One region of the Ensifer sp. D2-11 genome, then DNA from elsewhere that is predicted to be linked to it. Evidence: riboswitches for the same ligand, from Rfam matches in the RefSeq annotation. Region 1 holds a riboswitch; each other region holds the start of a gene.
The links. A riboswitch is a leader RNA that binds a small molecule or an ion and turns the genes downstream of it on or off. The one in region 1 is predicted to bind thiamine pyrophosphate.
Positions count from the first base shown of each region.

Region 1 (4,618 bases):
CGACGCGCCGGTGCAGTCGACGGTGAGCGCGAAACCGCGATCGTCCATGTCCTCGCCGGCGAACGCGGCGCCGCGTGCCGCCAGCCCTTGCCGGAGCGCCGAGAGTGCCCGGCGGGGGTCGAGATGCGCCTCCTGCGGAAAGAACAGCGCCTGCCGGAAACGGCCGGCGAGGGCCGGCTCCAGCGCTGCGATCTCCTCCGCATCGAGCCAGCGGAAGCCGGAGGTGCGCGAGGCGAAGCGCTTGAGTTCGGCTCCGTCACGCGGTTGCGCCACGACGAGCGTGCCGTTGCGGTGGACGGAACCGGCGGGGAGGGCGGCTTCCCACCAGTCGGCGGCGCCGATCCCCAGGGTCAGGACGGTTTCCTCGGCGCTTTCCCGCTCGCACCAGGGAGCGAGCATGCCGCCCGCATACCAGGAAGCAGCCCCGGTGAAGCCGGCGGCACTTTCGATGATCGTTACTTCGGCGCCGAGCGCGAGAAGTTCATGGGCGGCGGTGAGGCCGGCGACGCCGGCCCCTCTGATCAGCACGCGCATCTCATTCTCCAGCGGGCGCGGCATTGCTTTCATCGAGCGGCATGTAGAGGTCGCCGCCGTCACGATATTTCGCGGCCATGGCCTCGAGGCCCTCCTTCTGCGCCTCGGCGCGGATATCGTGGGAAATCCGCATCGAACAGAATTTCGGCCCGCACATGGAGCAGAAGTGCGCGACCTTGTGCGCCTCCTTCGGCAGCGTCTCGTCGTGGAAATTGCGCGCGGTCTCGGGGTCGAGCGAGAGGTGGAACTGGTCCTCCCAGCGGAACTCGAAGCGGGCGCGCGACAGTGCGTCGTCGCGGGTTCGGGCGGCCGGGTGCCCTTTGGCGAGATCGGCGGCATGGGCAGCGATCTTGTAGGTAATGACGCCGGTCTTGACGTCGTTGCGGTCGGGCAGGCCCAGATGTTCCTTCGGCGTCACGTAGCAGAGCATGGCGGTGCCGAACCAGCCGATCATCGCCGCGCCGATGCCTGACGTGATGTGGTCGTAGCCGGGCGCGATATCGGTGGTCAGCGGCCCGAGCGTATAGAAGGGCGCTTCGCCGCAGACGGCGAGCTGCTTGTCCATGTTCTCCTTGATCTTGTGCATCGGCACATGGCCCGGCCCTTCGATCATCACCTGGCAATCCTTGGCCCAGGCGATCTTCGTCAGTTCGCCGAGCGTTTCGAGCTCCGCGAACTGAGCCCGGTCGTTGGCATCGGCGATCGAGCCGGGACGCAGGCCGTCGCCGAGCGAGAAGGAGACGTCATAGGCGCGGCAGATGTCGCAGATATCCTCAAAATGCTCGTAGAGGAAGCTTTCGCGATGATGATGCAGGCACCATTTTGCCATGATCGACCCGCCGCGCGAGACGATGCCGGTGACGCGATCCACGGTGAGCGGGATATAGTGAAGCCTGACGCCGGCATGGATGGTGAAATAGTCGACGCCCTGTTCCGCCTGCTCGATCAGCGTGTCGCGGAAGACCTCCCAGGAAAGGTCTTCCGCGATGCCGTTTACCTTTTCCAGCGCCTGGTAGAGCGGTACCGTGCCGATCGGTACCGGCGAATTGCGGATGATCCATTCGCGGATGTTGTGAATGTTGCGGCCGGTGGAAAGGTCCATGACCGTATCGGCGCCCCAGCGCGTCGCCCAGACCATCTTCTCCACCTCTTCGGCCATCGAGGAGGTGACGGCGGAATTGCCGATATTCGCGTTGATCTTCACCAGAAAGTTGCGGCCGATGATCATCGGCTCGGCTTCCGGATGGTTGATGTTGGCCGGAATGATCGCCCGGCCGGCGGCCACTTCCTGGCGGACGAATTCCGGCGTCACGAAATCGGGGACCGAGGCGCCGAAGCTTTCGCCGTCTCGGGCGAGCGCCTCCTTCGCGGCCTTCCGGCCGAGATTTTCGCGAATGGCGATGAACTCCATCTCCGGCGTGACGATGCCGGCGCGGGCATAGGCGAGCTGGGTCACCGCTTTTCCGGGCTTGGCCCTGAGCGGCCGATTGCGAACCGGGAATTCCGGCGTCAGCCTTTCGCCGGTCGCAAAGCCGTTATCCTCGGCCTTCACCGCACGGCCGTCGTAGCTTTCGACATCGCCGCGCTTGAGAACCCAGTCGCTGCGAAGGCGTGGCAGGCCCGCGTCGATGCGGATATCGGCGTTTTCGACCGTGTAGGGACCGGAGGAGTCGTAAACGGTGACCGGCGGCTCGCCGGAGGTCGGATGGAGCGCGATCTCGCGCATCGGCACGCGGATGTCGGGATGGATATCGCCCGGCTTGTAGACCTTGCGGGATGCGGGAAGCGGTCCCTGGGTGACCGAGGGCGCCGCGGTGAGAGGTTTGACTAGATTCATCTTGAGGCTCCAAAGTTTTCGCGTTGGAGACCCAGTTCTGAAGTCGGAAGGATGAAAAGACGTTTGGCCGACGGATCGCGGGTACACGGATTCCTGGCTGTCGCACGTCTGCACCGTCCCTACGCCAGTATGAACTGGATCAGGTTCAACGGGTCACTGCGCGCTCTAGCAGTATCTCAGCCCCTTGCCGGGACCCCCCTGGTGAATGGCGCAATTAGGACCGGTTATCGGCGCGGCGTCAAGATGGTTTTTGAATGGCCGCCTCCGGCGCGGTCCGGTCCCGGGTGAGGATGTCGGGCGCGTCAGTTATCTGCTCTGGATTGTCCTCCCGCCATGCTTGCAAATGCAGCTCCTTGCATCTAATCACCCGTCACGAATGGGGCGCGGTGAAGCAGGTAGTGGAAGGACGATTGTCGTGGGGCAAGCTGAGGCAGGGACAGGAAAAAAGAGACGCAAGGCGCTTTGGGCCGCAGTTGCGGTGATAGCAATCACCGCCGCCGGCATGGCCGGCTACAAGACCATCGTAGAAAATCGCGTGAGCAGGTTGATCGCCGAGCGCGGTGGCAAAGCGGCCAGCGTCGAAGCGGATTTCCTTGGGCGAATTCATCTGCGCGACGTGGCCTTGCCGCTGAAGGACGGGTCGGACGTTCGTATCGCCGCGGTTGACGGCCGGCCCAGTATCTTTTTCCTCCAGGGCATGCTCGAAGTAAGCGGCCTTGAGCTCAAGACTGCTTTCGGCACGGTCTCTGTCCCGCGCGCGGTCGTCGAAGAAGCAGATTTCGATCGCGGCACCTTGGAGCAGATGTTCGGCGGGAAGAGCGAACTCTCGATCTCCAAGCGAGTAGAACTTTTCACGGCAAGGCGTATCTCCGCCCCGGAGATCGTCTTCGCCGAGATCGTTGCCGGGACCGAGCAGAAGCTGATCTACAAGAACGTGGTCTCGGAAGGCATCGCCGATGGGCGTATCGCCCGCTATTCGGCGAGCGGCGGCAGCTTCGAAGTCGGCGTGGACCGTTCGGGGGGAGAGGGCGGTAAGAAGAATAGGGTGGCGGGTTCCATCGGAGCCGTGACGGCGCAGGATATCGATGCCGCCTATCTGGCGCGGCTCTATACCGAAAAAGCCGGCCCGGACGACAACGAGGCAAAGCCTGTCTATGGGCCGATTTCGGTAAAGGACATCGCCTTCTCGGATGGCGAGGCGAGCTTCGGCTATGACGAGGTTCGCAGCAGCGGCTTCAGCATGCGAATGCCGGCCGAGCCGCTGGTCGAGACGCTGGAAAAGCTGAAGTCGGTCTCGGCGCCGGATCAATTGCCGCCGGCGGAACGCCAAGCCTATTTCAATCGGGTCTTGTCGATTATCGACATGACGAGGAAGGCCGACATGGAAATGCTCGGCCTTACGATCGACGCGCCGATGAAGGACGGTGACGAAGGCGAGAGGATCAAGGTTTCGATAGACCGCCTCGCCCTTGAGGTCGATGGACGGAAGCTTGACGGCACGCTGAATGGCCTCTCGATGGGAGAGGGCGCGGACTACATCAAGGTCTCCGAAGTGAGCATTTCGGGATTTTCCTGGAATTCGACCTTGGAGGGTCTGCAGAGGATGGTCGCGCTCGACGAGCGGCAGCGCGAGAGTTTTCCCTTTACGACACTGTTGCCGGAATTCGGTACGGTCCGGCTGGCGGGTCTGGATGCCGATCTGCCCGATACAGAAACCGAAGGCGCCGAGAGCGACGCACAGGATTCGGTGCCGAGGCGCGTCCGCTTCTCGCTCAAGGATTACGAGTTGGCGCTCACGAAGGCCCGCAACGGCATTCCGACCGACATCCGCATCAGATATCAGGATCTGACCCTGCCGATCCCGGAGCATATGCACGACGAGCCGTTCGCGCAGCTTCGCAACCTCGGTTTCAATGAGGTGGTCCTGTCGTCCAACATCGAAGCCGCCTGGGACGAGCCGAACCAGACTCTGGTCATCAGGGATATCTCCACACGTGGAAAAGATATCGGCGGCTTTTCCCTCTCCGGCCTGCTAGGGGGCGTGAGCGGCGACTTCTTTTCCGGCGACGAGGCGAAGATGCGGGCAGCGCTGTTCGGCCTCACCGCCCGTGAAGCAAAGCTGAAGATCGAGGACAAAGGTCTCGCCGCCAAGGCCATACGGGCCTATGCCGAGCAAAACGACATGACGGAGGATCAGGCGCGCGGCATGCTCACGATGACGGCTTCGGTGGCGTTGCAGCAGTTTGC
Region 1 is NZ_CP096434.1:97,981-102,598, forward strand. Features, by position in the region: gene thiO (glycine oxidase ThiO) at 1-534, opposite strand, end outside; gene thiC (phosphomethylpyrimidine synthase ThiC) at 536-2,371, opposite strand; TPP riboswitch at 2,470-2,581, opposite strand; gene M1D34_RS17700 (aq_1923 C-terminal domain) at 2,787-4,618, shown strand, end outside.

Region 2 (4,618 bases), 430 kb from region 1:
CAACCTGCTTTCGATGCAGGCGGGATTGGGGCGGATGTCCGGACCGAACTACGGCCGCTGGGTGTCTAGCCGCAATTGGGTTCGTTTCGCACTGGCACAGCCATTCGACGACGAGCCCGGAGGGCGGATGCTTTATTCGACCGCCTCGACCCATCTGCTCTCGGCAATACTGACCAAGGTCGGCGGCAGGCCGACACTGGCGCTTGCGCGCGAATGGCTCGATCCGGTCGAGGGTTTCCGGATCGGTGCCTGGGAGCGGGATCCCCAGGGCATTTATCTCGGCGGCAACCAGATGGCGATGAGCGCGCGGTCGCTGCTTGCCTTCGGCGAGCTCTATCGCAATCGCGGCCGCACCGCGGACGGACGGCAGGTCGTCCCGGCCGATTGGGTCGAGCTTTCCTGGCAGCCGCGCACCGCCTCCCGTTTTACCGGCGACGGCTATGGATATGGCTGGTTCACGCGCCGGATCGGCGACGAGGATGTGTATTACGCTTGGGGTTATGGCGGCCAGATGCTCTACATAGTGCCGTCCCTGAACCTGACGGTGGTCATGACGTCGGATGAAAGCGGCCCCTCGGCACGCAACGGCTATCGCGACGCCCTGCACGGGGTTCTGGCGGAGATCATCTCCACCGCCAAAGCGGATTGAGGCAGGATGGTTCTGCCCTGAGGGTATTAAACAAGAATATTAGGAAGAAGCGGTAAGGGCGCGTCAACCCTTGATGAATTGACGCGCCCTTACGACTGACTGTTGGCCAGCGGGTTTTGCTATGCCGTTGGCTGCTTCGTCTTCCGGAGATAGGGAAGCACGGTGTCGAAAGAGCCGAAACGCTGCACGGCGTCCTCGTTGGAGACGGCGGCCGTGATGATGACGTCCTCGCCCTGCTGCCAGTTGGCGGGCGTTGCCACCTGATGCTTGGCAGTGAGCTGGATCGAGTCGATGGCGCGCAGTATCTCGTTGAAGTTGCGGCCGGTGGTCATAGGATAGGTGAGGATCAGCTTGATCTTCTTGTCGGGGCCGATGACGTAGACCGAGCGCACCGTGGCATTGTCAGCCGGGGTGCGGCCTTCGGACGTCTCTCCGGCGCCGGCCGGCAGCATGTCGTAAAGCTTTGCCACCTTCAGATCGCGGTCGCCGATCAGCGGGTAGTCGACCTCGAAGCCGGTCGCGACCTTGATGTCGTTCTTCCACTTGGAGTGGCTCTCGACCGGATCGACCGAGATCCCGATGATCTTGACCCCGCGTTTGCGGAACTCCGGCTCGATCCCCGCCATGGCGCCGAGTTCCGTCGTGCAGACGGGGGTGAAGTTCTTCGGATGGGAGAAGAGGACAGCCCAGCCGTCGCCGATCCATTCATGGAAATTGATCGTGCCCTGCGTTGTCTCGGCGGTGAAATCAGGGGCGGTATCGTTGATGCGCAGACTCATGGCGTGTTCCCTCCTGTACGACGAAATTTCGCTAAGAATAACGCAATCTCCGCCGTTTTCGAGGAGGAAACGAGCGATTGACGGCGGCAGAAGGAATGACTGCATCATAGCTTGCCAATCTGCGGGTATATTTTTGCCGGCTGGCCTAAAAGATAGGTCTTACAAGCCTTTGCGCGGTCGCGTTGACATCGGTCTGCTACAGCCGCATAGATAGCGCATTCCGAGGGGAGCACTAGACGGTGCTGAGATGGCGTTGAGCCGGACCCTTGAACCTGATCCGGGTCATGCCGGCGTAGGAACGGAAAGAAGGCCGCCAGCGGCAAGTTCGCCTTTTCATCGCCTTTTCCTGGATCTCCGTGATGTTCCGTCTGGAGATCGATCGATGACGTCCATTGCCGTACCACTCGCAAGCATCATCTGCCCTCGTGCGAAGGAGGACTGCGCATGACGGCGATCGCGCTCAGCATCGCCGGCTCGGACTCGGGCGGCGGCGCCGGCATTCAAGCGGACCTCAAGACGTTTTCAGCGCTCGGCGTTTACGGCGCCAGCGTCATCACTGCGATCACGGCCCAGAACACCAGGGGTGTGACGGCCGTCGAGGATGTTTCCGCTGAAATCGTGTCGGCGCAGATGGACGCCGTCTTCTCCGACCTCGACGTGAAGGCCGTCAAGATCGGCATGGTCTCGCGTCGGGAAACGATCGCCGCCATTGCTGATGGATTGCGCCGGTTCGGGAAACTGGCCGTCGTGGATCCCGTCATGGTGGCTACCTCCGGCGATGCGCTGCTTCGTCCGGATGCCGTTGCCGCGCTCATCGAAGAACTGTTGCCGCTGGCGCTCGTCGTCACGCCCAATCTTGCCGAGGCCGCGCTCATGACTGGGCGCGCAATCGCCGGGGACGAGGCGGAGATGGCGCGCCAGGCGGAAGCGATCATGCGGACGGGCGCACATGCGGTTCTGGTCAAGGGCGGGCACCTGAAGGGCCAGGAGGCCACAGACCTCTTCTTCGACGGCGACACTCTTGTCCGCCTTCCCGCCGGGCGGATCGAGACGCGCAACGACCACGGCACCGGCTGCACGCTTTCGGCAGCCATTGCCGCCAGCCTTGCGAAAGGCGTGCCGCTGATCGAAGCGGCGAGCGCAGCCAAGGCGTATCTGCATGCCGCAATCTCAGCAGCCGACAGCCTGGAGATAGGTCAGGGGCGCGGTCCGGTTCATCACTTCCACCGATGGTGGAAAGATTGACTGCCGGGTGACGGCTCGGGGCGCTGAAGTGCCTCGCTATCGCCACGGTTGTTCAGCAGCATGACCGCTCCATGGCTTCGATTGGCAATCGGTTTTCGCGATATGCACTTTCTTACCCGCCGGCTGGAGGCTTTCAACCGTGACGACCTGCCGGATTGGCGGCGGTCGCCAAGCAGGGCGCGGCGTGCTCTTTCGATCCTGCCGTCGCTGGTCGAATATTCGCTCTTCTACGCGCTGGCACTGATTGCCCTTACGGCGGTCATTGCGTTAATGGCAGCCGCTTGGATCGTCGATCGCCGCAGGGTCTGACGGCGAAAGGCCGCGCACACAAGTGGCGCGGCCGCGGTCGCCTCAAGCGGCGGTGTTTTCCGTGGTCGTATTCTCGACGTAATATTTGCCGTAGCGATGGCGATATTTCTCCGCCCCGTCGAAGTCGCTGTATTTGCCGAGTTCGTTCATATCCGTCTTGTTGAGGATGACGCCCAGCACCTTCGAATTGATCAACGGTTCCGAGTGGAGCAGATCGCGTACGAGCCGCGAAGGCGTCCTTCCCCATTCGACCACGAAGAGAATGCCGTCGGCCAGCGGCGCGAAGGCCTTCGCGTCGACGACAGGGGCGAGTGCGGCAAGATCGACGACGACATAATCGAAGGCGTTGCGGGCGTTCTCGATAAGGTTCGCCATGGCCGGCGAGGCGAGCAGTTCGTTGCTCTGATGCCGCTGATGCGAGGCGCCGCCGGCCGGAAGGATTGCGAGCTTGGTGCGCTGGTCCACCTTGATTCCGGCGGGCCAGGTGGCTTCTCCGGTCAGCGTTTCGACGAGCCCGGTGCGCGGGGCGGGCGTGATCATCTGCGTCAGTCCCGGCTTGCGTATATCGGCATCGATGAGCAGGGTGCGCTTGCCGCTCGCCGCCAGTAGTGCGGCGAAGTTCGCGGCAATGATCGATTTTCCCTCGTCCGGAAGGGCCGATGCAATGGCGATCACGCGGCTTTCGCTGCCGGCCAGCATCTGGTCGCAGGCAAGCTTGGCGTTGCGGAAGGTTTCCGCGAAGGTCGAACGCGGCGCATCGACGACGATGCGCGAAAGTCGTTGGAACGGCATCGTATCGTCCACCGCTTCGTCGTGTCTTTTCACCGAGCCGAAATGCGCATGGACCAGTTGTGCCTTCTTCTTCATGCGCGTTCCGAGCAGCGGAACGTAGCCGAGCGAGCGATGGCCGAGGATCGAGCGTATGTCGCCCTCCAGGCGGAAAGTCCGTTCGCGGAATTCGAGGAAGGCCGCGTAAGCGCCGCCGACCATCATGCCGAGCACGGCCGAGAGCGCGAGAGTCATGGTTTTCTTGGGGCTCGACGGCGACACGGGCACGCCGGCCTCGGAGATGACGCGAGCCTTGGCGATCGGGAAGGATTGCTGCTGCGTCGCCTGTTCGTAGCGCCCGAGATAGGACTCGTAGAGCGTCTTCAGAGCCGCTGCCTTCTGTTCGAGCTCCCTTAATTGCACGAGTTGCTCGCTGGCGTCGGAGGTCTTGCCGGCAATGCCTTGGATGCTCTTCCTGAGCGATTCCTCGCGCGACTGGGCGACCTCGTATTCGTTCTTGTAGCTTGCGGTGAGTTGCTGCAGTTCCTGGTAGATCTGCCGCGCGACATCCTCCTGCTCGGCGCGGAGCGATACCGCCTGCGGGTGGTCGGCGCCGAAATTGTCCGAGACTTCCCGCTCGCGCTTGCCGACGGTGAGATAGCGCGTCCTCAGGTCACGGATCACCGAATTGTCACCCTCCTTGGAGGAAATGGTGGCGTTCTTGACCGCGTTCTCCGGTCCCTGGTCGACGATCGACTTGTATTGGTCGTAACGGGCCGACGCACTTGCCGTATCGGCCTGGGCGACGATGAGCTGGCTGTTGAGGTCGGCCATCTGCTGCTCGGACATCAACTCGCCCCGCGCAGCC
Region 2 is NZ_CP096434.1:532,544-537,161, forward strand. Features, by position in the region: gene M1D34_RS19685 (serine hydrolase domain-containing protein) at 1-649, shown strand, start outside; gene M1D34_RS19690 (peroxiredoxin) at 769-1,428, opposite strand; TPP riboswitch at 1,642-1,744, shown strand; gene thiD (bifunctional hydroxymethylpyrimidine kinase/phosphomethylpyrimidine kinase) at 1,873-2,673, shown strand; gene M1D34_RS19700 (hypothetical protein) at 2,734-2,982, shown strand; gene exoP (succinoglycan biosynthesis transport protein ExoP) at 3,025-4,618, opposite strand, start outside.
Region 2: linked by a shared signal. The riboswitch ahead of thiD (bifunctional hydroxymethylpyrimidine kinase/phosphomethylpyrimidine kinase) and the one ahead of thiC (phosphomethylpyrimidine synthase ThiC) in region 1 are both predicted to bind thiamine pyrophosphate.

Region 3 (4,618 bases), on a different replicon from region 1:
TAGCTTGACGCTGCCCGTGTCCGGCGCGAGCTGACCGGTCAGGAGCTTCAGCAACGTCGTCTTGCCGGCGCCGTTCGGTCCGACGAGGCCGATGCGGTCGCCGCGGTGGACGCGGATCGAGAACGGCGCGACGATCGTGCGATCGCCATAGGCCTTGGTGATCTTCTCCGCCTCGATGACGAGCTTGCCCGATTCCCTGGCGTCGGCCACGGTGGCCTGGACCGTGCCTTGCGGCCCCTTGTGCCCGCGATGGCGGGCCCGCATGTCCTGCAGCTCGCCGAGCCGGCGCATGTTGCGCTTGCGCCTTGCGGTCACGCCGTAGCGCAGCCAGTGCTCTTCGCGCTCGATCGCCTTGCCGAGCTTGTGCTGTTCGAGCTCTTCCGCCTCCAGCACCTCGTCGCGCCAGGCCTCGAAATGCGCGAAGCCGCGATCGAGGCGGCGCGATTGGCCGCGGTCCAGCCAGACGGTCGCCGTCGACACCTTTTCGAGGAAGCGCCGGTCGTGCGAAATCAGCACCAGCGCCGAACGGCTGCGGACGAGCTCGTCTTCCAGCCACTCGATCGTCGGCAGATCGAGATGGTTCGTCGGTTCGTCGAGAAGCAGAATGTCGGGTTCCGGCGCAAGCACACGGGCAAGGGCGGCACGACGCGCCTCGCCGCCGGAAAGGCGCGTCGGCTCTTCCTCCCCGGTCAGCCCCAGATGCTGCAGCAGGTAGGCGACCCGGTAGGGATCGTCGCCTGGTCCGAGGCCGGCTTCCGCATAGGCCTGGACCGTATCGAAGCCGTCGAAATCGGGCGCCTGGTGGAGATAGCGTATCGTCACCGATGGATGCCTGAAGATCTCGCCCGACTGGGGTTCTGCAAGCCCGGCGGCGATCTTCATCAGCGTCGATTTGCCCGAACCGTTGCGGCCGACGAGGCAGATGCGATCGCCCGGCTCGACCTGCAGGCCCGCACCCGCGAGCAGCGGCGTGCCGCCGAAGGTCAGTAGAATGTCGTCAAGCTTCAGGATGGGAGGCGCCAAGGCATCAGGCTCCGGAAAGATCATAGGGCCGGGCGAGAATGACGGCCCGGCCGGATTTCAGGGTGAAGCGGACCGTGCCATCCGCGATGTTCGAAATGGTGCGCGACGAGCCGAAGGGCAGATGAAAATCCTTCAGCGGGTAGCGCACGTTCTCGATCGAGAGACCGTCAAGGTCCGCAAAGCCGAGGATCGAGAAGAGGCTGCCTTTCGGCAACTCGATCTCCTGCGAGCCGGGCAGCAGCGGATAGGCCTCCTCCTCGCCGGAGGTCATCATCACCGCAACGCCGCTCTCGGCAAGCGCGACGGTGCCGAGGAGGTGCAGGAAAGCGTGATCGCTGCGCGCGCCGCCGAGTCCGCCCGCGAAGACGAGCGAGGTCGCGCCACGCTCGAGGGCCGCCTCGACGGCGATCTCCCCATCGGTCGCGTTCTTGGCAGCCGGATGGCGTTCACGCGGGACGCCGGCGAACTCCGCCAGAAGCGCCTCGTCCGTGGAATCGAAGTCGCCGACCCAGAGATCGGGAACGACCCCCAGCGTCCTTGCATGGCGCATGCCGCCGTCGGCGGCGACGAAGCGGCTGCCTTCGAGCTGTCGAGCGAGCCGGTCTGTCGGCGTCAGCGCGCCGCCGAGCAGGATGGTGAAGGGTGATCGGGTCATGGCAGAAGCCCATAGCGCAAAGCAGCGGCGAAGGAAAAGGGCTCCGGCTGCTGTTTTGCGAACGCATGCTGCGCGGATCAGGTTCCGGACGCCGGATCTCCGGGGAAAAGCATGCCGTCATAGATGCCGGGCGTCGATCCGGCGATCTCCACCGCACCGACCGCGCGGGCATAGAATTCGGCGGGGCCGACGCCGCCGATGATCGCATAGGCATAGCCGGCGGCGCGCATGGACAGCAGGCTTTCGACGAGCAGGGCCTCGCCGATGCCCTTGCCGCGCATGGCCGCGTCCACTCCGGTCGGACCGAAGAAGCCGAGCGCGGTTACGTCATGGCAGGCGAAGCCCACGATCCGGTCCCGATGGTGAGCGATGTGGATGCGCGCCGGCGTCGAGGAGAAGGCGGTTTCGGCCTCGCCGGCCCACCCCGCCCCGAAGCGCTCCTCGATCCAGGGAATGACGACCCGCCGCTCGGCCGCAAGCGCCCGCCGGATGCGGACGTCGGGGTCGAGACGCGATGGACGGCCCTCGGGCAAGGCATAGAGGCGGACGAGCATGTCTGGCATGGAATTGTCTCCGCTTTCGGCGAACAAACGGCGCCGGCAATTGTTTGACTTTTAATAGCGCGCCCGGCGCGGACGGCAAACGTCCCTGCTGAAACTCAGCTTGCCTAAGCCGTCGCCGGAAGCTAAATCTTTTGCTGCTCTAACGGGGTGCCCTGGCCGGCTTTGCGACCATGGCTGAGAGGCTTCGAGCCAACCCGCGGAACCTGATCCGGCTCATACCGGCGGAGGGATTAGAAGCGATCGGACCGATACGCGCTTTTCCCATTGCAGCAACAACAAAGGGAGAGGTGCCAGAATGTCCAGTTCACTCCATCGAAAAATCCTTGGCCGGCTTGCGATCGCCGCCGCTTCGATCGCGGCATTTTCCGTGAGCGCGGCGGCCGCGGAAAAAACGCTGACGGTCTATACCTATGAGAGCTTCATCACCGAATGGGGGCCGGGCGCCAAGGTGGCGGAAGCGTTCGAGAAGACCTGTGACTGCAAGGTCGACTATGTAGGGGTCGCCGACGGGGTCGAACTCCTGACGCGGCTGAAGCTCGAAGGTCAGGGATCGAAGGCCGACATCGTACTCGGCCTCGACACCAATCTGGTGGCGGAGGCGAAGGCGACCGGCTTCTTCGCACCGCACGGCGCCGATACCGCTTCCGTCAAGGTCCCGGGCGGCTTCTCCGACGACACCTTCATACCCTATGACTACGGCCATTTTGCCGTTGTCTACGACACAGAGGCACTGAAGGACCCACCGAAGAGCCTCAAGGAACTGGTCGAGGGCGATCCGTCGCAGAAGATCGTCATCGAGGACCCGCGGACCTCAACCCCCGGCCTCGGCCTCCTGCTCTGGGTGAAGTCGGTCTATGGCGACAAGGCCGGCGAGGCCTGGGCGAAGCTCAAGGACCGCGTGCTGACGGTCACGCCGGGCTGGTCGGAAGCCTACGGTCTCTTCACAAAGGGCGAGGCGCCGATGGTTCTCTCCTACACCACCTCGCCTGCCTATCACATGGTCGCGGAGAACACCGAGCGCTACCAGGCGGCCCCCTTCGCCGAAGGCCACTATATCCAAATCGAAGTCGCCGCATTGACGAAGAACGCGAAGGACCCGGAACTCGCCCGGAACTTCCTGACCTTCATGATCGGTCCGGAATTCCAGTCGATCATCCCGACGACCAACTGGATGATGCCGGTGACGGCGACCAAGGAGCCGCTGCCGGAAGCCTTCGGCAAGCTCGTCGACCCGCAAAAGACGTTCCTCATTCCCTCCGGGGAGGTCGCCGCCAGCCGCAAGGCCTGGATCGACGAATGGCTGGCCGCCATGAGCCGGAACTGAGGCCGGATTGTCCGGCACAAAGGAAAGCAGGATGACCATCGCCGCCGGGGCCTTCGCCCTCGGCGGCATCCTGCTTTTCGTCGGCCTCGCCGGCGCGGCACTGCTTGCCCAATCGGCCGGCAGCGCCGGCGCCGGTCCGCTTTTCGATGCCTATATCTGGCGCATCACACGCTTCACCCTGCTGCAGGCCAGCCTCTCGACACTTCTTGCCATCCTATTCGCCATACCGGTGGCCCGGGCACTTGCCCGCCAGGCTTCGTTCCCCGGCCGCATCTGGGTGCTGCGGCTTCTGGCGCTGCCACTCGGCCTGCCGGCGCTCGTCGCCGCACTCGGGCTCATCGAAATCTGGGGCCGGCAGGGGCTCTTGAACAGGGTGCTTTCGGCAGCCGGGCTGGAGCAGCCGGTCAGCATCTATGGCCTCTCCGGCATTCTCATAGCCCATGTCTTCTTCAACATGCCGCTCGCCGCACGCTTGATGCTTGCCGGCATCGAGCGCATTCCGGCCGAATACTGGCGCACCAGCGCCAATCTCGGCATGGGATCCTTCGCCACCTTTCGCTTCATCGAGTGGCCGGTGATCCGCGGATTGCTTCCCGGCATCGCCGGGCTCATCTTCATGCTCTGCGCCACCAGCTTCACGCTCGTGCTGACGCTTGGCGGCGGGCCGGCCGCCAGCACGATCGAAGTGGCGATCTATCAGGCGCTGCGCTTCGACTTCGACCCGCCGCGGGCGATCGCCCTTTCGGCACTTCAGGTCGCCCTTACCGGAGCGCTGCTTCTCGTCCTGAAATTGATCGCGCCGGCGCCGCTGGAGGGAGAGACCAGCGGCAGGGCCATCCGGCGTTTCGACGGCGCAAGCGGTCTGTCGCGGCTTGCCGACCGGATCTGGCTGATACTCGCCGTCATCCTCGTCGGCCTGCCATTTGCGGCCATCGCCTATAGCGGATCGAAGGCCGACCTCGTCCGTCTCGTGAGCGAGCCGGCATTCCATCGGGCGCTCGCCATGAGCGCGACGATCGCCCTTGTCTCCGCCACGATCTCCGTCGCGATCGC
Region 3 is NZ_CP096433.1:3,382,666-3,387,283, reverse strand. Features, by position in the region: gene M1D34_RS16095 (ABC-F family ATP-binding cassette domain-containing protein) at 1-1,023, opposite strand, end outside; gene M1D34_RS16090 (thiamine diphosphokinase) at 1,028-1,678, opposite strand; gene M1D34_RS16085 (GNAT family N-acetyltransferase) at 1,756-2,241, opposite strand; TPP riboswitch at 2,375-2,488, shown strand; gene thiB (thiamine ABC transporter substrate binding subunit) at 2,537-3,565, shown strand; gene thiP (thiamine/thiamine pyrophosphate ABC transporter permease ThiP) at 3,597-4,618, shown strand, end outside.
Region 3: linked by a shared signal. The riboswitch ahead of thiB (thiamine ABC transporter substrate binding subunit) and the one ahead of thiC (phosphomethylpyrimidine synthase ThiC) in region 1 are both predicted to bind thiamine pyrophosphate.